DNA from 3 places in the Phyllobacterium sp. RCAM01083 genome. Region 3 is predicted to be linked to each of the others. Evidence: riboswitches for the same ligand, from Rfam matches in the RefSeq annotation. Region 3 holds a riboswitch; each other region holds the start of a gene.
The links. Region 3 has a riboswitch for thiamine pyrophosphate ahead of thiB (thiamine ABC transporter substrate binding subunit). Riboswitches for the same ligand answer to the same signal wherever they lie in the genome.
Positions count from the first base shown of each region.

Region 1: linked by a shared signal. The riboswitch ahead of ACZ25R_RS19490 (ABC transporter permease) and the one ahead of thiB (thiamine ABC transporter substrate binding subunit) in region 3 are both predicted to bind thiamine pyrophosphate.
Region 2: linked by a shared signal. The riboswitch ahead of thiC (phosphomethylpyrimidine synthase ThiC) and the one ahead of thiB (thiamine ABC transporter substrate binding subunit) in region 3 are both predicted to bind thiamine pyrophosphate.

Region 1 covers NZ_JBVFZN010000005.1:2,571,273-2,578,648, reverse strand. The annotation lists gene ACZ25R_RS19505 (ABC transporter ATP-binding protein) at 1-444, shown strand, start outside; gene ACZ25R_RS19500 (ABC transporter ATP-binding protein) at 441-1,214, shown strand; gene ACZ25R_RS19495 (TadE/TadG family type IV pilus assembly protein) at 1,340-2,290, shown strand; TPP riboswitch at 2,347-2,449, shown strand; gene ACZ25R_RS19490 (ABC transporter permease) at 2,561-3,304, shown strand; gene ACZ25R_RS19485 (ABC transporter substrate-binding protein) at 3,343-4,296, shown strand; gene thiE (thiamine phosphate synthase) at 4,322-4,984, shown strand; gene thiD (bifunctional hydroxymethylpyrimidine kinase/phosphomethylpyrimidine kinase) at 4,981-5,781, shown strand; gene ACZ25R_RS19470 (DUF2339 domain-containing protein) at 5,723-7,376, opposite strand, start outside.
Region 2 covers NZ_JBVFZN010000005.1:517,989-525,364, reverse strand. The annotation lists gene thiO (glycine oxidase ThiO) at 1-553, opposite strand, end outside; gene thiC (phosphomethylpyrimidine synthase ThiC) at 553-2,385, opposite strand; TPP riboswitch at 2,483-2,599, opposite strand; gene ACZ25R_RS09205 (NADPH-dependent FMN reductase) at 2,689-3,258, opposite strand; gene rpsU (30S ribosomal protein S21) at 3,467-3,742, opposite strand; gene ACZ25R_RS09195 (RidA family protein) at 3,991-4,335, opposite strand; tRNA gene ACZ25R_RS09190 (tRNA-Lys) at 4,421-4,496, opposite strand; gene ACZ25R_RS09185 (PhzF family phenazine biosynthesis protein) at 4,600-5,517, opposite strand; gene ACZ25R_RS09180 (NUDIX hydrolase) at 5,770-6,480, opposite strand; gene ACZ25R_RS09175 (endonuclease/exonuclease/phosphatase family protein) at 6,483-7,376, opposite strand, start outside.
Region 3 covers NZ_JBVFZN010000005.1:3,264,762-3,272,137, reverse strand. The annotation lists gene ACZ25R_RS22890 (ABC-F family ATP-binding cassette domain-containing protein) at 1-1,631, opposite strand, end outside; gene ACZ25R_RS22885 (YMGG-like glycine zipper-containing protein) at 1,787-2,161, opposite strand; gene ACZ25R_RS22880 (hypothetical protein) at 2,306-2,596, opposite strand; gene ACZ25R_RS22875 (thiamine diphosphokinase) at 2,700-3,326, opposite strand; gene ACZ25R_RS22870 (hypothetical protein) at 3,381-3,578, opposite strand; TPP riboswitch at 3,736-3,852, shown strand; gene thiB (thiamine ABC transporter substrate binding subunit) at 3,933-4,916, shown strand; gene thiP (thiamine/thiamine pyrophosphate ABC transporter permease) at 4,921-6,555, shown strand; gene thiQ (thiamine ABC transporter ATP-binding protein) at 6,548-7,300, shown strand.

The DNA of each region.
Region 1 (7,376 bases), 690 kb from region 3:
GCGCTCGACATGCTGGCCGCCGTGCAGATTCGCGATCCCGAGCGCGTCTTCGATCTCCATCCGCATGAGGTTTCGGGCGGCATGGGGCAGCGCGCCATGATTGCCATGATGTTGATCACCGGCCCGGAACTGCTCATCGCCGATGAACCGACCTCGGCGCTCGACGTGACTGTTCAGCTGGATGTTCTCGCCATCCTCGACAATCTGGTGCGCGATCGCGGCATGGGGCTGATCTTCATTTCGCACGATCTGCGGCTGGTCTCGTCGTTCTGCGACCGGGTCATCGTCATGTATGCGGGCCATATCGTCGAGGAGATCGCCGCCAAGGACCTGCACAATGCCAAACATCCCTATACGCAGGGGCTTCTGAACTGCATGCCGAAAATTGGTGCCGATACCCATCCTCTCCCTGTCCTTGATCGCAAGCCGGAGTGGGCGGCATGACGACATCTCCTGTCAAAGCGCTTGTCGTCGACAAGCTTGAAGTCACGTTCGACCGTTTCCGCGCCTTGCGGGGTGTCAGCCTCGATGTGATGCCCGGTGAATCCTTCGGGCTCGTCGGTGAATCCGGCTCCGGCAAATCGACATTGCTGCGGGCGGTTGCCGGGCTGGCGCCGACCAGCGGCGGCTCGATCACCGTGAATGGCAAGCTGCTGGACAAGAAGCGCACCAAGGCGTTCTATCGTGAAGTGCAGATGGTGTTCCAGGACCCCTATGGTTCGCTGCACCCGCGCCAGACCGTCGACCGGCTTCTGCTCGAACCACTGGCGGTCCACGGATTTACCGACATTGAAAAGCGAATCCTGCGCGCGCTCGACGAGGTGGGCCTCGGCTCCAGCTTCCGCTTCCGCTATTCGCATCAGCTATCCGGCGGCCAGCGCCAGCGCGTCGCCATCGCCCGGGCATTGATCCTGGAGCCGTCGATCCTGCTGCTCGATGAACCGACATCGGCGCTCGATGCATCCGTACAGGCCGAAGTGCTGAACCTGCTGGAACAGATACGCCGCGATCGCAAGCTGACCTTCCTGATGGTCAGTCACGATCTGGCTGTGGTCACTCACATGTGCGACCGGCTGATGGTCATGCAGAGCGGTGCCGAGGTGGAGCGCCTTTCCGCCGCCGATCTTGCCGCCCGCAAGGTGACACAGGCCTATACGCGCAATCTGCTCGTTGCCAGCGAGGGTTTTGTGCGGCCGGGTGCACCCGCTGCCTAGGTCGTGCTTTATCGGATTTTTACCATGGTGCACGACTTATCGCAGATTGAGACAATCTGAACGAATTTGCTAAGCAGGCATTTACGGCATGGCCTTCATGGTTCGCTCAACAACCGGAGCGGGCTATGAGCAAATTCAAACAATTCCTGAGAGACAAGCGTGGGGCCACGGCACTGACCTTCGGTCTGCTGCTTGTGCCGCTTATGGGCATGACCGGTCTTGCCCTTGACTATACCGTTGCCTCAAATGAAAGAGTCAATTTGCAGAACGCCGCTGACACAGCGGCGCTGGCCGGTGCCTCCATCTTCACTGGTGGCAATGCACAGGCGGCCGAGGACAGGGCGCGGGCCTTTTTGCGGGCCAATCTTGGCGCCAAGGCGAGCACTGTCAGTGTCAATTTCAGTGCAAAGGACCAGAAGGTTACCGTCAATCTGGGAGGGCAGACCAATACCCTCTTCATGTCGTTGCTGAACCAGAACTCAGTCCAGATTGGTGTTACCGCCACCGCCCTTGCGCCGCTCAAACCAAGCAGCGCTTCCATTACGGTTGGCGATGTCTACGGCTATTGGTTCAAACGTGTGACCATTGTTGGGGTGTTGCTAAACGGCACCGAGAAGGCTTTGGGAACAGTTGTGTACAACCCCTATGATCACAGCGGCGCTAACGGGCGGGGGACCGGTACCACTGTTCCCAATAAGAATCAGATGACGACAATCAATCTTGACGGGTACAAAGATCTCTATTTGAAAATGGACGTCAAACAGGATGGCTGCGATCTGGGTAAGAGAAACAAGGACACCAACAACAGATATGTACAATGCGTTACTGATTCCACGAAGACCCAATACGACGCGACCTTGAAAACAAATGATAAAGACCAAGTGTACTATCTGTTTGTTGATGGGAAGCAATTGCCGAAGGGCACAATACCACCAATCCTTGATATTCTGAGCTGTACCGGTACCCATCAGCATGCATGGGAAGACGGCGGTGGTTGGGATCAGCAGGACTTTTTCTATACCGTTGTCACGGCCTGCAAAGCCGTTGACAACGAAAATGTCCGCTTGATCAACTGATGTCTGCAATCCCTGTGCGGCGCGATTGACTTTACGCCGCCGCCGCTCCATCATGACTTCATTCCGAGGGGGGCACTGTACAGTGCTGAGATAGCGTCGAGCTGGACCCTTGAACCTGATCCGGGTTATGCCGGCGTAGGAACGGGAATTGAGCATTCTTCACGCACTCTGCCTTGTCTTCGCACATATCCGGATCTCCACACGTTTGATGGAGTCCTGCAGATGCCGTTTTCGCTGAACCACCAATCGCCGAGTTTGTGACGGCCCGCCATGCGCATGCTCGTCCGCATCGCCGGAGCCCTGCTGGCCGTGCTTGCGTGCTGGCAGCTCGCTGTCTGGATGCTGCAGCCGCCGCGCTTCATCCTGCCCGGCCCCGGTTCTGTCATTGCCGCCCTGGTCGAGCAGCAGCATTATCTCCTGAGCAACGCCGCCATCACGGTGCTTGAGATCGTGCTCGGGCTGTTCTTCGGTGCCATGGCCGGAATCCTTGTTGCGCTTCTGGTGGCCGGCCTGCCGGGTTTCGGCCAGATCGTCTGGCCTCTCCTGCTGGTCCTGCAGGCGCTTCCGGTCTTTGCCATTGCGCCGCTTCTGGTTCTCTGGTTCGGCTTCGGCCTTGCGTCCAAGGTCGTCATGGCCAGCCTGATCATCTTCTTCCCCGTCGCCTCGTCCTTTGCCGATGCACTGCGCCGGACCAGTCAGGACCTGCTGGATGCCGCCGCCCTGACACAGGCCTCGCCGCTGGCGACGCTGTTCCTCATCCGTGTGCCCAGCGCCTTGCCCGGCCTCGGTTCGGGCCTGCGTGTTGCGGCGGTCTTTGCCCCCATTGGCGCCGTGATCGGCGAATGGGTCGGTGCCTCGCGCGGACTGGGCTTCGTCATGCTGCAGGCCAATGCCCGCATGCAGACCGATACGCTGTTTGCTGCCCTCATCATCCTCGCCGTTCTGACCATCGTTCTGCGTTTCCTCGTCGATGCCTTCGCCGCACGTCTCACGCCCTGGGTGCAGGCATCATGACCGCTCCGTTTACCCGTCCCGTTGATAAAGGAATGCCCATGTTTCGCCGCCGTGCGTTTGCCCCCGCCATCATCCTGCTAACCGCCTTGTCTCTCCTCGCATTTCCCGCCGCGGCGGCAGACAAGCTGTCTGTCCTGCTGGAATGGTTCGTCAACCCCGATCATGCACCGCTGGTTGTTGCCCGCGAAAAGGGCTTCTTCAGCGAAGCGGGACTGGATGTGGATCTGATCCCGCCAGCCGATCCGGCAGCGCCGCCGCGCCTCGTGGCGGCCAAGCAGGCGGACATCGCCATCGGCTATCAGCCCAACCTCTATCTCAGCCATGATGAAGGCCTGCCGCTGGTGCGTTTCGGCACCCTGGTGGAGACGCCGCTCAACACGGTGACCGTCCTCGCCGATGGCCCGATCAAGAGCCTGAAGGACCTGAAGGGCAAAAAAGTCGGGTTCTCCGTGGCTGGTTTTGAGGATGCCATGCTTGGCGCGATGCTGAAATCCGAAGGCCTGAAGACGGGAGATGTCGAGCTGATCAATGTCAACTTCGCCCTGTCGGCATCGCTGATCGCCAATCAGGTGGATGCCACGGTGGGCGGCTACCGCAATTTCGAGCTGACGCAGATGGCGCAGGAAGGCCACAAGGGAACGGCATTCTTTCCCGAGGAGCATGGCGTGCCCGTCTATGACGAGCTGATCTTCCTGACGCATCCCGATCTGGCGAAAGACGACCGTTTGAAACGTTTCATCGGCGCCGTGGAAAAGGGAGCGATTTATCTGACCAACCATCCCGATGAGTCCTGGTCGCTGTTCGTCAAGGCCTATCCCGATCTCGACAATGCGCTGAACCGGCAGGCATGGATCGATACATTGCCGCGTTTTGCCAAGCGTCCCGCGGCCCTCGACCGCAGCCGTTATGAACGGCTCGGCGTGTTTATGCACGAGGCGGGGCTGATCAAATCGGTGCCCAAGGTGGATGACCTCGCCGTTGAACTGCAGTGAAACGATTTATTCGGAGAAAAAGACCATGCCAAAAGTAGATTTCCGCCTGAATGCCATTGTCGATGTCGATGCCATCGGCGGTGATGCCGATCTGGGTGCCCTGGCTTTGCAGGCCGCGCGGGGCGGCGCCACGATCATCCAGTATCGCGACAAGAATTCGCCGACGCGCAAGATGGTGGAGCGCGCCCGTGCCATCCATGCGGCCCTGCACGGCACAGGCATCCCCCTGCTTGTGAATGACCGCATCGACGTCGCTCTGGTGGCGGGTGTCGAGGGTGTGCACATAGGGCGCGAGGACATGCTGGTCGCCGACGCCCGCACGCTGCTTGGCCCCGATGCAATCATCGGCCTGACGGTGAAGAATGAAGCCGATGCGCAGGTGGCCATAAGCTCTGCCATCGACTATGCCTGCGTGGGCGGCCTGTTCGAAACCCCTGCCAAGCACAATCCCGACGGCCCGATCGGTTTTGACGGGTTTGCCCGGCTGGCAGCCATCATCCGCGCGGCAAAGCCCGATCTGCCGGTCGGCGCCATCGCGGGCATCGATCTCGGCCGGGTCCCGCTGGCTATTCGCGCGGGTGCCGATGGGGTTGCGGTGATTTCGGCGATCTTCCGTCAGGCGGATCCGCGCGCCGCCGCACAGGTGCTTCGCGATGCCGTCGACGAGGCATTGAGGGCAACCGCATGACCGCCATTGCCCTGACCATTGCCGGTTCCGACAGCGGCGGTGGCGCCGGTATCCAGGCCGACATCAAGACGTTCTCGGCGCTCGGTGTCTATGGCACGAGCGTGCTGACCGCGATCACCGCACAGAACACCCGCGGCGTCACCGCCATCGAGAACCTGAGCCCGGCTATCATCCGCGCCCAGATCGATGCCGTTCTCTCAGATATAGCGGTCGGGGCCATCAAGATCGGCATGGTTTCCACGGTCGAAACCATTGACGCCATCGCGGAAGCCTTGAACCGCTGGCAGCGCAAGGCGGTCGTCGACCCGGTGATGGTGGCAACATCGGGCGATCGGCTTTTGCAGCCGGAGGCGGTGGAGGCGCTGCGCCAACAGCTCCTGCCGCTGGCACTTGTGCTCACGCCCAACCTGCCGGAAGCCGCATTGCTGACCGGCACCCCCGTAGCGGAAACCGAACGGGAGATGGCGCGGCAGGCGGAGCTGCTGCTGAAGCTTGGCCCGGCAGCGGTGCTGATCAAGGGTGGTCACGGGCACACAAGCCTCAGTACCGACCTTCTGTTCGACGGTGCGTCTGTCACGCGCTTCGACGGACCGCGGCTCGCCACTACCCATGACCATGGCACGGGCTGCACCCTGGCGGCGGCGATTGCCAGCGGGCTGGCCAAGGGTCTTGATCTGCCGGTGGCAATCGGCGAGGCGAAAGCCTATCTGACGGCAGCCATGGCTGCCGCCGACGGGCTCAATGTGGGTCAGGGGCGCGGCCCGGTGCACCATTTTCATCGCTGGTGGGCGGCGTAGCGGCCGCCCCTGCATTGAGAATGCGCTGGTAGAACAGGCCGACGCCAACCAGTGACAGACCCAATCCGATGAAGGAGAGGGCCCGCAGGATGCCTTCAAGGTTCGACATGTCGAGCAGGAAGACCTTGGCGATGACAAGGAACACGATCGGTGCCGAGATCAGGCGCAATGGCCTGTTCTGCCGCCACGCGCCCAATCCGAAGAGGCCAAGGCCGAACAGCAGCCAGACGGCCGAATAGGTGAACATTTCCATCGAGTCCACACCCTTCCACAGATGAATGCTGCTGCCCCAGAAAAACACCCGGATGGTGAGCGTCACCCATGTGAACAGCATGAGGCCGGACAGGATCGCCAAGGCCATGGCGTAGTGCCGGGGGCGGTTGGCCTGCGCCATGACCAGCGGCAGGCCGAACAGCTTTATCTGCGGTTCGCCGAAGGCGTTGAGCGCCACGAGGGCCGCCAGCAGGCCCGGCAGCAGGTAGCCCATGAACAGGCTGTTGAAGATCAGGCCGCCGCCGACCGAGCCGTCAAACAGCGGATTGAGGAGAATGAAATGCTGCGTCACGGCCACAAGGATGCCGATGTAACCGACAATGAGCGCGGCGATGCGGTAGAGCCAGTCCTGGCCGCCCCGGCTCAGCATCATCAGCGACAATGATCCGCCGAGTGCGATGAGCGTGTAGAGTGACTGCTCGCTCAACGTTACATCGCCGCCGCTGTCGAGCGTGCCGCCATTCATCCAGTGGCGGACGAGGATATTGACGAGCACGAAGCCTGCCAGCACGGCAAGGGCCTGTGCAAGCCGGTAGGCGGTGTCCTTGGTCCCTTTGGCCAGCACGAGCTGCGCAACGATCATGGCCGCGAAGAAGCCGCCGTAATTGAGCAGGAGCTGGTTGAAGAACGGCGTGGTCGACAGGCGGTCGCTGCCGACGATCGTCGGATCGAAGAGAATATGCCCGAGGATGACAACGGCAAACACCGCCGGCGCAAAGCGCAGCACCGGTGCAAGGCGGGTTCGTGTGGCGAAGGCATAGACAACCGCCAGGGCGCAGGCGGCCAGAACACGCCATTGCGGGTCGAACACCACGAAAAGGGCGAGCACAGCGAAACCGACGGATGCGGCGTCAAACAGCCAGGCCGGGGATGCCGGCTTCACATCGTCGTTCCACAGGCGCGTCAGCCATGTCGCAGCGCCGAAGCCGGTGATTGCGAGCCCGACGGTGAGTATTTCTTCGGTTGCGGCCGGTGTGTTGCCGAAGATATAGAGCATCACTGTGATCATCACGAAGGGAACGGCGGTTCCCAGCGCCGCATAGGCAAGGCCGCGCACGATATCTGGCAGCCGCGCAAGCACCGTTGCGGCGAGAACACCGATGGCGGTGAAGGCAAGTGCGATGACAATGGCAAAGCTGCGATATTTCGCCGGATCGTAGAGTGACAATCCCGAACCGTTATAGCCGCTGTCCAGCAAGTGATGCATATCCGCGAGGGAGAGCGGAACAAGCGCGATGAGGGCGGCTGGAACAAGAAAGGGCAGGGCCCGGCGTATCAGGAGCGGTGCCAATGCCGACACGGCAATAATCAGTGTTGCCAGG
Region 2 (7,376 bases), 2.7 Mb from region 3:
CCCCGCGCAGATCCGGCTTGGCCGTGGAATAACCGGTGCAGTCGACAATGCGGTCGAATTTGCCCTCGTCCCGCTCGTTCTCAAAGCGAACGCCGGATGCGGCCAGCTTGGCCGCCAGCGCCGTCAGGGCGCGGCGCGGATCGAGATGCGCTTCGTCCCGGAAAAACAGCCCCCGGCGGAACCGCCCCGCAAGGTCGGGTTCGAGACTGCCCAGTTCCTGCGCGTCTACGCCGGCAAAACCCGAGGTGCGCGAGGCGAAACGGTCCAATTCCCCGGCATCACGCGCTGGCGCCAGCACCAGCGTGCCGTTGCGCACGACACGCCCCGGCAGGGCCGCCTCCCACCAGGAGGCAGCCTTCAATCCGAGTTCCAGCACCTGTTCATCGGCACTTTCCCGCTCGCAATACGGCGCAAGCATGCCGCCCGCATACCAGGAGGCGGTCGATGACGTGTCGCGGCGCGGGTCGAAGACGGTTACGTCTGCGCCCCGCGCCATCAGTTCATGTGCGGCGGTGAGCCCGGCCACGCCAGCGCCTTTGACAAGAATGCGCATCAGAAATCGTCACCCCCGACCGGAATGGGCACAGCCGCGGACGTCAGCGGCATGTAGAGATCGCCGCCCTGCCGGAATTTTTCCGCCATGGCTGACATGCCCTCCTTCTGCGCTTCGGCGCGGATATCGTGGGAAATCCGCATCGAACAGAATTTCGGCCCGCACATCGAGCAGAAATGCGCCACCTTGTGCGCCTCCTTCGGCAATGTCTCGTCGTGGAACAGCCGCGCCGTTTCGGGATCGAGCGACAGGTTGAACTGGTCTTCCCAGCGGAACTCGAAACGCGCCCGCGACAAGGCATCGTCCCGCACCTGCGCCGCCGGATGGCCCTTGGCAAGGTCCGCCGCATGGGCGGCGATCTTGTAGGTGATCACCCCGATCTTCACATCGTCGCGGTTGGGCAGGCCGAGATGTTCCTTCGGCGTGACATAGCAAAGCATGGCGGTGCCGAACCAGCCGATCATCGCCGCACCGATGCCCGACGTGATGTGATCATAACCGGGCGCGATATCGGTGGTGAGCGGTCCCAATGTGTAGAACGGCGCCTCGCCGCAGACGGCAAGCTGCTTGTCCATGTTCGCCTTGATCTTGTGCATCGGCACGTGGCCGGGGCCCTCGATCATCACCTGGCAGCCCTTGGCCCAGGCAATCTGCGTCAGCTCCCCCAGCGTCTCCAGCTCGGCAAACTGCGCCGCATCGTTCGCATCGGCAATGGAACCCGGCCGCAGCCCGTCCCCCAGCGAGAAGCTGACATCATAGGCACGGCAGATATCGCAGATTTCCTCGAAATGCTCGTAGAGGAAACTTTCCCGGTGATGATGCAGGCACCACTTGGCCATGATCGAGCCGCCGCGCGACACGATGCCGGTGACGCGGTCGACGGTCAGCGGGATGTAATGCAACCGAACACCCGCATGGATGGTGAAATAATCGACGCCCTGCTCCGCCTGTTCGATCAGCGTGTCGCGATAGACCTCCCAGGTCAGGTCTTCGGCAATGCCGCCGACCTTTTCCAGCGCCTGATAGAGCGGCACGGTGCCGATCGGCACGGGGGCGTTGCGGATGATCCATTCGCGGATATTGTGGATGTTGCGGCCGGTCGACAGGTCCATCACCGTGTCGGCACCCCAGCGGATGGCCCAGACCATTTTTTCCACTTCCTCCGCCATGGAGGAGGTCACTGCGGAATTGCCGATATTGGCGTTGATCTTGACCAGGAAGTTGCGGCCGATGATCATCGGCTCGAGTTCGGGATGGTTGACATTGGCCGGAATGATCGCCCTGCCCCGGGCAATCTCCTCGCGCACGAATTCCGGTGTGACATAATCCGGCACCGACGCGCCGAAGGAATTGCCGTCGCGCTCCAGCTGCGCCCGCGCCGCGTCGCGGCCGAGATTTTCGCGGATCGCCACATATTCCATCTCAGGCGTGATGATTCCCGCCCGGGCATAGGCGAGCTGCGTCACGGCTTTATCGCCCTTCGCCCGCAGTGGCCGGTTGCGCACCGGGAACTCCGGGGTCAGCCGTTCACCGGTGACGAAGCCATTGTCCTCCAGCTTGACGTGGCGGCCGTCATAGGCGGCAAGGTCGGCATGGCCGGCAAGCCAGCTTGCGCGGATGCGCGGCAGGCCCTTGGCGATGTCAATCGCAGCGTTGGCATCCGTATACGGCCCGGACGCGTCGTACACCGTCACCGGCGGCTCGCCCGCTGTCGGATGCACCGATATCTGGCGCAACGGCACGCGGATATCCGGATGGATATGGCCGGGTTTGTAAATTTTGATCGAGGCCGGCAGCGGTCCTGCCGAAACGGTTGGGGTAATTACGGTCATCATCAGGCTCCTAAGCAATCAAGCGTGGAAACCCAGTTCTGTGCCGGAAGGATGAAAAGAGATTGCGAATCCGGATACGGATGTGCCGAGGCTGACTCGCATGACTTTCGCACCGTCCCTACGCCAGTATGAACTGGATCAGGTTCAACGGGTCACTGCGCTGCAAAAGCCAGCAGAATCTCAGCCCCTTGTCGGGACCCCCCTGGTGAATGTCTTGAATTGAACGCCCGATCCGCCATTTGTCAAGCGAATCGGTAAAATCGTGTGTGTGGCGCCCCGTCGATTCCGGGCACCTTGACCGGATCAGGACGCGCGCAGCGGCTTCAACGCATTGCTCCACTTGAGCAATTCGCCAATCATGGTGTTAGCGCTCGCCGTCACCAGTTCATTGGCCTGGAAGACGCCTTCATCGTTGATGAACTGCTGGTACGCCGGAACGGGAACGCCTTCGGGAATGGGAACCATCCGCAGCCCTGCGATGAGGCCCTTGACCGATTCGACCGAGCGCAGGCCGCCCGACACGCCGCCATAGCTGACGAAACCGACCGGCTTGTAGTTCCATTCCTGCCAGAGATAAATGATCGCATTGGTCAGGGACGGCGGAGCGAAATAGTCATATTCCGGCGTCACGAACACGATCGCATCACCCGCTTCGATCAGCGCGCTCCACTTTTTCGTGTGCGCATGTTCATACTTCCGGGCACGCGGGTGGTTGGGTTCGTCGAAAACCGGCAGGTTGAGATCCGCCAGGTCAATCAGAACCGGCTCGAACTGGCCGTCCTGGCTGGCAAAATCATGGAACCATTTGGCAACCGGCTGACCGGCGCGGCCCGGACGGGTGCTGACGTGGACGATGTTGAGCTTGGGTGCCATTGAAAGGTCTCCATAAGGCTTGAATATCATGGAGCATGCATAGGCGCGGCGTGATGCGGCGCACAAGAAGGCACTTTTTTGAAACCGGGTAATATCGATGTGAAGACGATAGTTATGGCGGAGTCTTCACAAAACGAAACCCGCTCCAGCATGGCTCGCTGTGCGGGTTCTGTCGCGTTTTGCAAGGACCGGAAACTCCGGTCATTGATTATCGGTTGTTGCTGAAATCGCTGGTAGCGGCACCTGGACGGGCAACGCGTTCTTTCTTCTTCGGACCAGGAAGCAGACCTTCACGCTGTGCCTGCTTGCGCGCTGCCTTGCGGGCGCGGCTGACGGCTTCAGCCTTTTCACGGACACGGCGCTCGGACGGCTTTTCAAAAGCCTGGCGCGCCTTCATTTCGCGAAAGAGACCTTCGCGCTGCATCTTCTTTTTCAGGACCCGGAGGGCCTGTTCAACATTGTTGTCACGGACGAGAACTTGCAATCGTTTTCCTTACCCATGCTTGTCTCGTCTTGCGGGCGTAAGCGTCACAATCAGACAAGCGTTTGATGAATTACCACAACGGCAATCCCGAGAAGCGCGGACTTTATTCATTCCCGCGCTAAAAATCCAGTGCACAGGAGCAGTTTTACTGACATCCACTTCATTTCATCCCGGCAAATTCAATATTTCCGCCGGGATGAACCTGCCGCCCTGCCAAATCCGCCGTGTCGGGCGGATTTGGCAGGGAATCAGATGGCAGCGGTGATGATGATTTCGACGAGGTAGTCCGGGGTCGCCAGCTTGGCTTCGCCGGTGGCGCGCGCAGGCGTGTTGGCCGGATCGACCCAGGCATCCCAAACCGCATTCATTTCGGCAAAGTCCTTCATGTCGGCCATCCAGATGATCGCCTGCAGGATCTTGGACTTGTCGGAACCGGCTTCCTTCAACAGGCGCTCGACCGAAGCCAGGACATCCTTGGTCTGCTCGGTGACGCTCTTGCCCGGTGTGCCTACCTGCCCTGCGAGATAAACCGTGTTGCCATGGATAACGGCCTGGCTCATGCGTGGACCGACTTCAATACGACGAATGCTCATGGAAAGCTCCTCTAGCAGTTTGGGTAGATCGATACTGGACAGGCATATAAGAAAAAAGGGCCATACGGCCCTTTTTTCAAAGAAATGGTGGGCACAGTAGGGATCGAACCTACGACCCGCTGATTAAGAGTCAGCTGCTCTACCAACTGAGCTATGTGCCCGTCAGCCGCTTTGACGACCGAAGGTGGGGGCTCTATAACGGGGCAAAACCGGCCTGTCCAGCCCTTCTTGAAAACTTTATGTCAGCTTTGAACAATAAGTTGTTTAAACAAAAAGCTGTCCCTCCGCCGTCTTGACCGCCGAACCGCCGATACGCCCGCCGGCAAGCTTCTGGTCGGCGATATCCAGTTCCAGCCGCAATCGCGATGGACGGCCCATTTCCTGGCCCTGTTCCAGCCACAGCCGCAACAATCCGTCGAGCGGCTGGTCAAAATGCTGGATGGCCCCGGCAAAGGCCGCCGTGGCGGAACCCGTTGCCGGGTCCTCGTAGGTGCCTTCGTCGCTGACAAACATCCGCGCATGAAAATTACTGTCGTGCAGCGTCGTTTCGCGGCAATAGACATAGACGGGCAGCTGGCGCCCGTCGATGACCGGTGCCGCCATTTTCATGGCGTCCTGGTTGATTCGAATCCGACCGGCAGCCGCCAGCCCGTGAATCGGGATCAGCAGGTAGGGCACGCCGGCATCCCAGATGGTCGGAACGTGATTCTCGAAGCCGATCTCCTTGGGTTCGAGACGCAGGGCATTGGCCAGCGCGATCCTGTCGGAATTATACGGCACCTGTTCCGGCAGCTTGGGAAGATCGAATTCGGCAAACGCTCCCGCCTTGCTGAGTTTCACGCCGCAGCGGACGGGGCCGATCTTCTCTTCCAGGATGATCAGCGTTTCCTGATCGCCCGCCACATCGGGAAAGCGGCTTTGCGCCAGGGCAATGGCGGACCCGACAGTCGGATGACCGGCGAAAGGCATTTCATAATCGGGCGTAAAAATCCTGATCTGGGCCGTATGGGCGGGATTGTGCGCCGGCAGGACGAACACCGTCTCTGACAGATTGAATTGCCCGGCAATCCGCTGCATGGCGGCATCGTCCAGCCCGGCTGCATCGTGCACAACCGCAAGGGGATTGCCCGTCAGGACCTTGTCGGTGAAAACATCATAGACTTGATAGTGCCGGCTGCTCATTTGCATACTCCTCGTCAAACCCTCGGCGAAAGTAGACACTGGAGAGAGCTGTTCAAGATAAACCTTGTGACGGTGACATTCCAGCCTGCAGGCCATCTGGTGCGTGGTTCGACAAGCTCACCATGAGGGAGGTGGTTGACTGCAAGTTCAATCACAAACGTAGCAGAATAGAACGCCCTGCAATCCTCACTCACCCTCATGGTGAGCTTGTCGAACCACGCACGGCAGAAATGCAACATTGCCTCTCTCGGTTCATGACCTGAAGTGCCAGTCGCCAAAGGTGGCGAAGGTACGCGGCGTCGCCTCCCCCATCTCGCCGGCGGCCGAAATGGCACAGACCCCGTCCAGCTCCGGATCGGCTTGGGCGGCAATGGTGGCGCGAATGGATGTGAGCAGTTCATCTCCGGTCTGCCGGAAATAGTAACGCCGGAACACGGCAATGCTCCGCTCCACCCTGACGAGATAGGCCATGTCGTCCCGGTGCGATGCGGTGCCAAGATCGATGCCGGTTTCCTCGGCCACCTCGCGCTGGGCATTGCCGTCGAAATCCACCTGATCGCCCACCAGGTCGCCCGCATCGAACGAGCCAGCCGGGAAATACACCCGTCCCGCCGCCGATGTTGTGGCGCCCATCTGCCCGGCAATCAGCCTGTTATCCGCCGATACCATGACCCCGACGCTGAAGATGTGCCAAGGCTTTGCAGCCGTGCGGTTGCGCTTCCAGTGCATCATCGTGGCAAAGGTGGTGCGCCTGTAGGCCGCGCGGAAAATACCGGCATCGATCCCGGCCTGTTCAGCCAGGAAGAACGAGCCGTCGAACAGCGTGGGATTGGCCGCCAGTTCGCGTGTCCAGTTTGCGGCTATGTCAGTGCGATGCTGAACATCGTAGGCGAGAGGCCCCTCCTCCACGCGCACAATGGCCTGACGGATCGGGATGACGGCTGCTTCGGGAATGGTGTGCATGGTCAGATGACGTTGAACGTGACGGCAACGGGGCAGTGATCGCTTGCCTTGGGGCGGTCCCAGCCGATCCTGGGAAACAGCTCGACCTTCTGGTCCGGCGGGAAAATCGTGCGGTATGGCTGGCCGCGCCGGATGATGTCGGGCACAACCTTGCTGTTGGTCCTGGCCAATGCGGGCGACGCGAGGATGTAATCGAGCTGGCACAGGTGGCGCTCCTCCGGGCCGCGCGTATGGTACAGCGTCCAGCGATCCATCACCGGACGGCGTTCCACCAGATTTTCGCAGAACCCGCCGTCCAGCAGCACGTCGACGCTGCTCGTCGCCTCGCGCACCGGCTCAAACGTGTATCCGGCCAGCGAATCGCCGCCAATGACGATGCGTTCGCGATAATCGTTGAAATCGCCGCAGATCACCCAATGCTTGCTGGCCGAACCGCCGCTATCGGCAAACCGGTCCTCGATGATCCGCCGCACCGCCTTGGCTTCGGCCACGCGCACCGGCATGGAGGCCGTGCGCCCGTCCAGCCCGTTGCGCGGCGGCCCCATGGATTTGAAATGGCTGACAAACAGCGTCAGCGGCCGCCCGCCGATGCGCACGTCGATCTCCAGGCAGTCGCGCTTGAAAATGCGCTCATGCGGCTCAAGCCCGAGCGCCGCAATCTCGGCGTTGTACAGACCGAAATCATTGTAGGTGACGTGGGCATGGCTGGTCATTTCGATGAATTCGATCGGCTCGCCGTGCCGGGTCTGGTCACGCATCAGCACCGCCACGTCGATGCCGCGGCTGTCATTGCCTTCCAGCATGTATTTGTGCCGGTAGCCCTCGCCGACCATCTTGAAGAGATAGCCGAACTCGAAGGCATTCAGCGCACCGATATTGTCGACTTCCTGCAGGCA
Region 3 (7,376 bases):
TTGCCCGGCAGGTTTTCCAGCGCGAATTTCTGCTTGTACGACAGTTTGCGCTTTTCCTCGCGCTGCACTGCGGTTTTCTCTCCGGCGGCTTCGGTTGCGGCCTGTGACCTGGCCGTCTTCAGCTCCTTGCGCGTCGCCAGCGCTTCCTTGCGCTGCGCCAGCATGTCCGTATAGCCGCCGGCATATTCGAGCCAGCGCCCGTCGCCTTCCGGCGCAATCACCGATGTTACGGTACGGTCGAGGAAATCGCGGTCATGGCTGACCAGGAGCACGGTTCCGGCAAAACCGGACACCAGCTCCTGCAGGAGGTCGAGCGTTTCCATGTCGAGATCGTTGGTCGGCTCGTCGAGCACCAGCAGATTGGCCGGACGGGCCAGGACGCGCGCCAGCATGAGCCGCGCCCGCTCGCCGCCCGACAGTTCGCGGATCGGCGTGCGCAACTGCTCCGGCTGGAACAGGAAGTCCTTCATGTAGGACGCCACATGGCGCTGTTCGCCGTTGACGATGACATTCTCGCCGCGCCCGTCGGTCAGGTAATCGGACAGGGTCTGGTCAAGGTTGAGACTGTCGCGCTTCTGGTCCAGAACGGCGATTTCGAGATTGGTGCCAAGGCGCACAAAACCGCTGTCCGGGGCAAGCAGGCCCGTCAGCATGGAGAGAAGCGTGGTCTTGCCGACACCGTTCGGACCGACAAAGCCGACGCAGTTGCCGCGCTGGATGCGCGTGGAGAAATCCTTGACCAGCACGCGCTCGCCATAGGCCTTGACCAGATGCTCGGCCTCGATCACCAGCTTGCCGGATTCCCTGGCATCGCTGGCCTTCAGGACGGCGGTTCCCTGCGCACGGCGATGATTGCGGAATTCCCCGCGCATGGACTGGAGTTCGCCGAGACGCCGCATGTTGCGCTTGCGCCGTGCCGTAACGCCGTAACGTAACCAGTGCTCCTCGCGCACGATCTGGCGGCCGAGCTTGTGCAGATCGCGCTCTTCCTCCTCCAGCACCTTGTCACGCCATTCCTCGAAGGCGCCAAAACCCTGGTCGAGCCGTTTCGTAACGCCGCGGTCAAGCCAGACCGTCGAGCGGCTGATGTTTTCCAGAAACCGCCGGTCATGGGAGATGACCACGATGCTGGAGCGGATCTGACGCAATTCGCCTTCCAGCCATTCAATGGTTGTCAGATCGAGATGGTTGGTCGGCTCGTCGAGAAGCAGGATATCGGGCTGGGGGGCGAGAACCTTGGCCAGCGCCGCACGCCGCGCCTCGCCGCCCGACAGATTGTCCGGCTTTTCCTCGCCGGTCAGGCCGAGATGTTCAAGAATGTAGCTGACGCGGTAGAGATCGTCCGCCGGTCCCAGACCTGCCTCGACATAGTCGCGGACATTGGCAAAACCTTCCATGTCGGGCGCCTGGGCGAGATAGCGGACGGTGACGCCGGGATGGCGGAACACTTCGCCGTCGGTCGGCGTGATGAAGCCCGCCGCGATCTTGAGCAGCGTCGACTTGCCGGACCCGTTGCGGCCGACAAGGGCGATGCGATCGCCCTCGCTGACGGAAATCGCCGCATCGCTGAGGAGCGGCGTGCCGCCAAACGTCAATGCAATCCGGTCAAGACGAAGAAGGGGTGGAGCCATGGGTTTTTCAGTTCTGGAAAAGGAGCGCAATTGCCGGACATCTGTGCCGACGGGCGCTTGTCGGCGAGATTGGCGCCGCTGTCAAATATCTTTATGGCATAAAACAGAACAGGCCGGAAAACCGGCCTGTCTGGATCCGTTCAGCAACGCGCCGCTCAGTAGCCGCCGTTGTTGTAACCGTTGTTGTTGTTGTATCCGCCATAGGCAGCGCCGCGGCCGCCATTGCCTTCGCAGGGGGCGTTGTAGATGCTGCCATCGGGCCGCTGATAACGGCAAAGATTCTGATTGCCGTTGCCGCTACCGCTTGGCGTCGTTGCCGTACCGACAGCCGCACCGAGAAGCGCGCCGCCGGCCGCACCGATCACGGTGCTCTTGGTATTGTGTCCGAGTGCCTGTCCGGCGAGTGCGCCGACACCGCCGCCGATCAACGCGCCCGTCCCGGCCCGCTGGTTCTGTTCGCTCGTTTCACAACCGGCCAATGACATGGCCAGAAGCGCGGAAACCGCAATGGCGGTCAAACGAAAACTCATTAGTCAATCCTCTCAACATGAATATAGCGGCCATATCGTGCGGGCTTAATGCGGCAGAACAAAGATCAGCCCGTGCACCCCGGCAGCCTCAAACAAAAACAGGCCGGTTTCCCGGCCTGTTCCGCTTTCCCTAATGGGGAAGGATTAGTAACCGCGGCAAGGCGCGCGATAACGCTCGCCGTAACGGTTTTCATATGTGCAGTAACGGCGGCCATCATTGTTGGCCGTTGCGGCACCAACAGCAACACCACCAACACCACCGATGGCAGCACCAGCCAGTGCGCCACGGCCACCACCGATTGCACCACCAGCCAAAGCACCAAGTGCTGCACCGCCAACGCCATAACCCGCCGTACGCTGCTCACTTGTTGTGCAACCGGCTACCGAAAATGCCAGAAGTGCGGCAACTGCTACTGTCGACAAACTTTTCAACATGGAAGACCTCTCCCGTTTCAAAACTAAACTAACCAGCTTGCGTCCCCAATGCTGTGCCGCAAGAATTGCACTTTCCGCGTTGTTTTACAAGCGGTTCGCAATTTTACGGCGCAGCAATCAGGACTGCATTGCCTGAACGAAGCGATACGTGGAGATTTCCACACACGGCATTCGACACTGTAAGCGATGAACCGAAAGAAAGTTCCATATTTTCCAGCGGCCATCGCGCACCATGGATAAATAATCCGCGCAGGGACGTAAAGGCCACAATGCTGAATACCGTTCCATCGGCAAAATCGAACGCATATTCTCCTGCAACCAGGGGATGCGCTTCCTCGCTTCCGCTGGAGAGAATGATCTTCCGGCCTTCCGCCGCATGGCGGGTGGCCATGGTCAGGTGCAGCAGGGTGTGGTCGGTGCGTTCACCGCCAAAGGCGCCGCACAGGATCACTTCGGTGGCGCCCAGCCGGTAGGCCTCGTTGAGTGCCAGTTCGCCGTCGGTCATGTCCTTGGCGGCCGGAAAAACCGAACGCGGCACATGCGCATAGCGTTCGGCAAGTTCAGGCGATGTCGAATCGAAATCGCCCAGCCACAACTCGGGTTCAACGCCCAGCGCCTGCGCATGGGCAATGCCGCCATCGGCCGCAAGAACGCGCGCCCCGGCAATGAGATGCCGGAGACGGTCGGTGACGTGAACGGTTCCACCAAGAAGAAGGACGAATTTGCTCATGCACCGGCCATAGCATGGCACAAGCCGGTCGCACAGGGCATCCGTGATTCGAGGTTAAACGAAGCGCCCGAGTGCAATCGCGGCCATGCCGGCAATCGCCACGCCGATGGCCAGAAACAGGCTCGGATAAAGCTCCGGGATGAATTTCTGCCGGCGCGGACGCAGGAGGATCGCCTTGCGGCGGGCGTTTTGGGAAGCCGGGTTCTGCTGCACCCTGACATGGGAATGATAAAAACCGTGACCACGAAACATGATTGACCCTTTCCATCGGAAAACAGCCGCACGGGATGTTTTCGCTGGGGACAATAGGCGCGCCAGTATCAGCTTTCGATTTGGCAGAACCGGCAAAACATAAAGATTTCATAAGCATCGACCGCTTGCACGGTTCCGGCCGAACCTCTATCCTTGTCACGCTCTAACGGGGTGCCGGTCGCATGGACCGGCTGAGAGGCGCACGGGGAAACCCTGCCAACCCGCGGAACCTGATCCGGTTTGTACCGGCGGAGGGATTAGACGCGGCAGATTTGCCGGCGCACCAATCCTTTTGAACACTGCTGATAGGAGGCGCCGATGCGGCCATTCGAGACTATTGTAAAAACAGCGGCCATGGTGACCGCTCTGTTCGCCGTCATTCCCCTTGGCACCGCGCATGCCGAAGGCAAACTCACCGTCTACACCTATGAAAGCTTCACCGCCGAATGGGGCCCCGGCCCGAAGGTCAAACAAGCCTTCGAAAAGCAATGTGCCTGCACGGTCGAATTCGTGGCGGTTGCCGATGGTGTTGCCCTGCTCAACCGGGTCAAGCTGGAAGGCGGGTCAACCAAGGCGGATGTGGTGCTCGGCCTCGACACCAACCTGACCTATGAGGCCAGGCAAACCGGCCTGTTTGCCCCCCATGGCATCGACACCTCCGCCGTGAGCATCCCCGGCGGCTACACCGATGATACCTTCGTTCCCTATGACTACGGCTATTTCGCCGTCATCTACGATTCCGAGAAGCTGAAGACCCCGCCGGAAAGCCTGAAGGAACTGGTCGAAGGCGACCCGAAGCAGAAGATCGTCATCGAAGACCCCCGCACCTCGACGCCCGGTCTCGGCCTGCTGCTCTGGGTCAAGTCGGTCTATGGCGACAAGGCCGGGGAAGCCTGGGCAAAGCTGAAAGACCGGGTGCTGACCGTCACGCCCGGCTGGTCGGAGGCCTATGGTCTCTTCACCAAGGGCGAAGCGCCGCTGGTGCTGTCCTACACGACGTCGCCGGCCTATCACCTGATCGCCGAGCGCGTGGACCGCTACAAGGCCATTTCGTTCAGCGAAGGCCATTACCTGCAGGTCGAAGTCGCTGCCCAGACCGTCAACGGGGCGAAAAACCCGCTCTCGGCGCAGTTTCTTGCCTTCATGACCAGCCCGGCGTTTCAGGATGCGATCCCTGAAAACAACTGGATGTATCCCGCTGCGAAAACCACCGACGCGCTGAACCCGGCCTTCGAAACCCTTGTTCAACCCGTCAAGACCCTGGCCTTCCCCTCCGAGGAGGTCGCCAAGAACCGTAAAGCCTGGATCGATGAGTGGCTCGCGGCCATGAGCCTGTAGCATTGTGATTGCCATCCGCAGTTTCAGACCATGGGCGGGGGCATGCGCCCTCGCCTTTCTGGCGGCACTTGCGGGTGGCGCACTGCTTAGTCTCGCATCCGAAGCGCTGCGCGGCAGCACGGAAGGTTTTGCCGCATTCGACAGCTATCTGTGGCGGGTGGCGCGGTTCACGCTGGTGCAGGCGCTCCTGTCCATGCTGCTTGCGGTTGCCTTTGCCATTCCACTCGCGCGCGCCTTGCATGAACATCCCGCCTTTCCCGGCCGCGCGCTGATTCTGCGGCTGTTTGCCCTGCCCTTGGCCTTACCCGCGCTTGTTGCGGTGCTGGGCATCACCAGCATCTATGGCCGCAACGGCCTGCTGGCCTTTGCTTTCAGCAGCCTCGGCATGGACACCATACCCAATATTTACGGGCTTCCCGGCATCCTTCTCGCCCACGTCTTTTTCAACCTGCCGCTGGCGACCCGGCTCGTGCTTGCAAGCCTTGATTCCATTCCTTCGGATTACTGGAAACTCGCCGCGCAGCTCGGCATGGGCGGCTGGGCACGCTTCAGCCTGATCGAATGGCCGGTCATCCGCCGCAATCTGTCCGGTATTGCCGGGCTGATCTTCATGCTCTGCATCACCTCGTTCACGATCGTGCTGACCCTGGGCGGCGGACCGCGTGCCACCACGCTGGAAGTGGCGATCTACCAGTCCCTGCATTTCGATTTCGATATTGCCCGCGCCGTCTCGCTCACACTGCTGCAACTGGGCCTGACCATTGCCGTGCTGCTGCTGCTCGGCCTGACGGGCAAACCGGCAGACGAAGGCTTCAGTCTCCAGACGACCACACGGCGCTTCGAGCGGCCGGGCCGTGCAGCGCAATGTGTCAATACGGCGATCATTCTCCTCGGACTGCTCTTTGTCGGCCTGCCCATGGGCGGAACCGTTGTCTCCGGGCTTGGCGCCGACCTGGCGCGCCTGATGAGCGAATCCATCGTCTGGCGCGCCATTGCCACAAGCATCGTGCTTGGCGCGGCCGCGGCCCTGCTCTCCCTCGCGCTGTCACTGTCGCTTGTCATCGCCCGGGAGTATCAGCAGAGCCGGCGGCGAACGGTTTCGCCGGGTCTGTTCGAACGGTCACTGGATCTGGGGGCGAGCCTGATCATGGTGGTGCCGCCCATTGTCATCGGCGCCGGCTGGTTCATCCTCTCGCGCCATGCCATCAACCCGTTCAGCCTTGCGCCCGTCATGGTCATCGGCGTCAATGCCGCCATGGCCGTGCCCTTCGCCTTCCGCATCCTGCGCCCGGCCTGGGATACGGCCGCAAGCCGCCACAACCGGCTTTGCCTCCAGCTCGGCATCACCGGCTGGGACCGGCTGCGCCTGATCGACTGGCCGGCTTTGCGCCTGCCCATGGGTGTTGCCTTCGCCTTTGCCATGGCCCTGTCGCTGGGCGATCTTGGAACCATCGCGCTGTTCGGCAATGATTCCATCCAGACCCTGCCTTTCCTGCTCTTGCAGCGCATGGGAAGTTATCGCACACAGGATGCAGCGGGACTGGCGCTGATCCTTGGGGTCCTGTGCCTGCTCTTGATGTTCGCAGCCGACCGCGGTGCGGCCAGCCTCGCCCGACAGGACAATGCAAGAGATGGCTGAACAAACGGAAAAGATCACAACCGGCGGCGCCGCGATCCGGCTTGATGCCGTTCGCTTCGATTATGGCGACATGGCCATGCGTTTCGACCTTGCCATCGCACCGTCGTCCATTGCCGCCATCATCGGGCCGAGCGGCGCGGGCAAATCCACGGTTCTCAATCTCATTGCCGGTTTCGAGGCACCGCTCTCCGGCCGTGTGCTGATCGGCGATGCCGATGTCACGCATGCCGAACCATCCCGGCGCCCGGTTTCCATGGTGTTTCAGGACAACAATCTTTTTGCCCATCTCGACGTTGCCGCCAATATCGGTCTTGGCCGCAGGCCGGGCCTGCGCCTCGACGCGGCGGATCAGCAGGCGGTCCACGACGCCATCGCCAAGGTCGGGCTTGCGGGCAAGGAGACGCGCAAACCGGCGGCACTGTCGGGCGGGGAACGCCAGCGCGTTGCCATCGCCCGGGCGCTGGTGCGCAACCGGCCTGTACTGTTGCTTGATGAAGCCTTTGCTTCACTTGGTCCAGCATTGCGCCATGAAATGCTTGATCTGGTCGGACAACTGCAAAAAGATACTGGAATGACTGTTGTGATGGTCACCCATCATCCGGACGATGCTTTGCGTTTACCATCAACGCTGTTCTTTCTCGAAAATGGCCATGTGGCAGCATCGGGACCCGCGGGCGAATTGCTCTCAGCCAAAGGCCCCTCCCTGTTGCGAAAATATCTCGGCTCGCAAGAGTTATCACTTTGACATATTTTGTACTCAATGGGTCTCATAAGAAATCAATGTAATTCTTGCCCCAGCCTGCTCAACGGGCTAGCTAGAA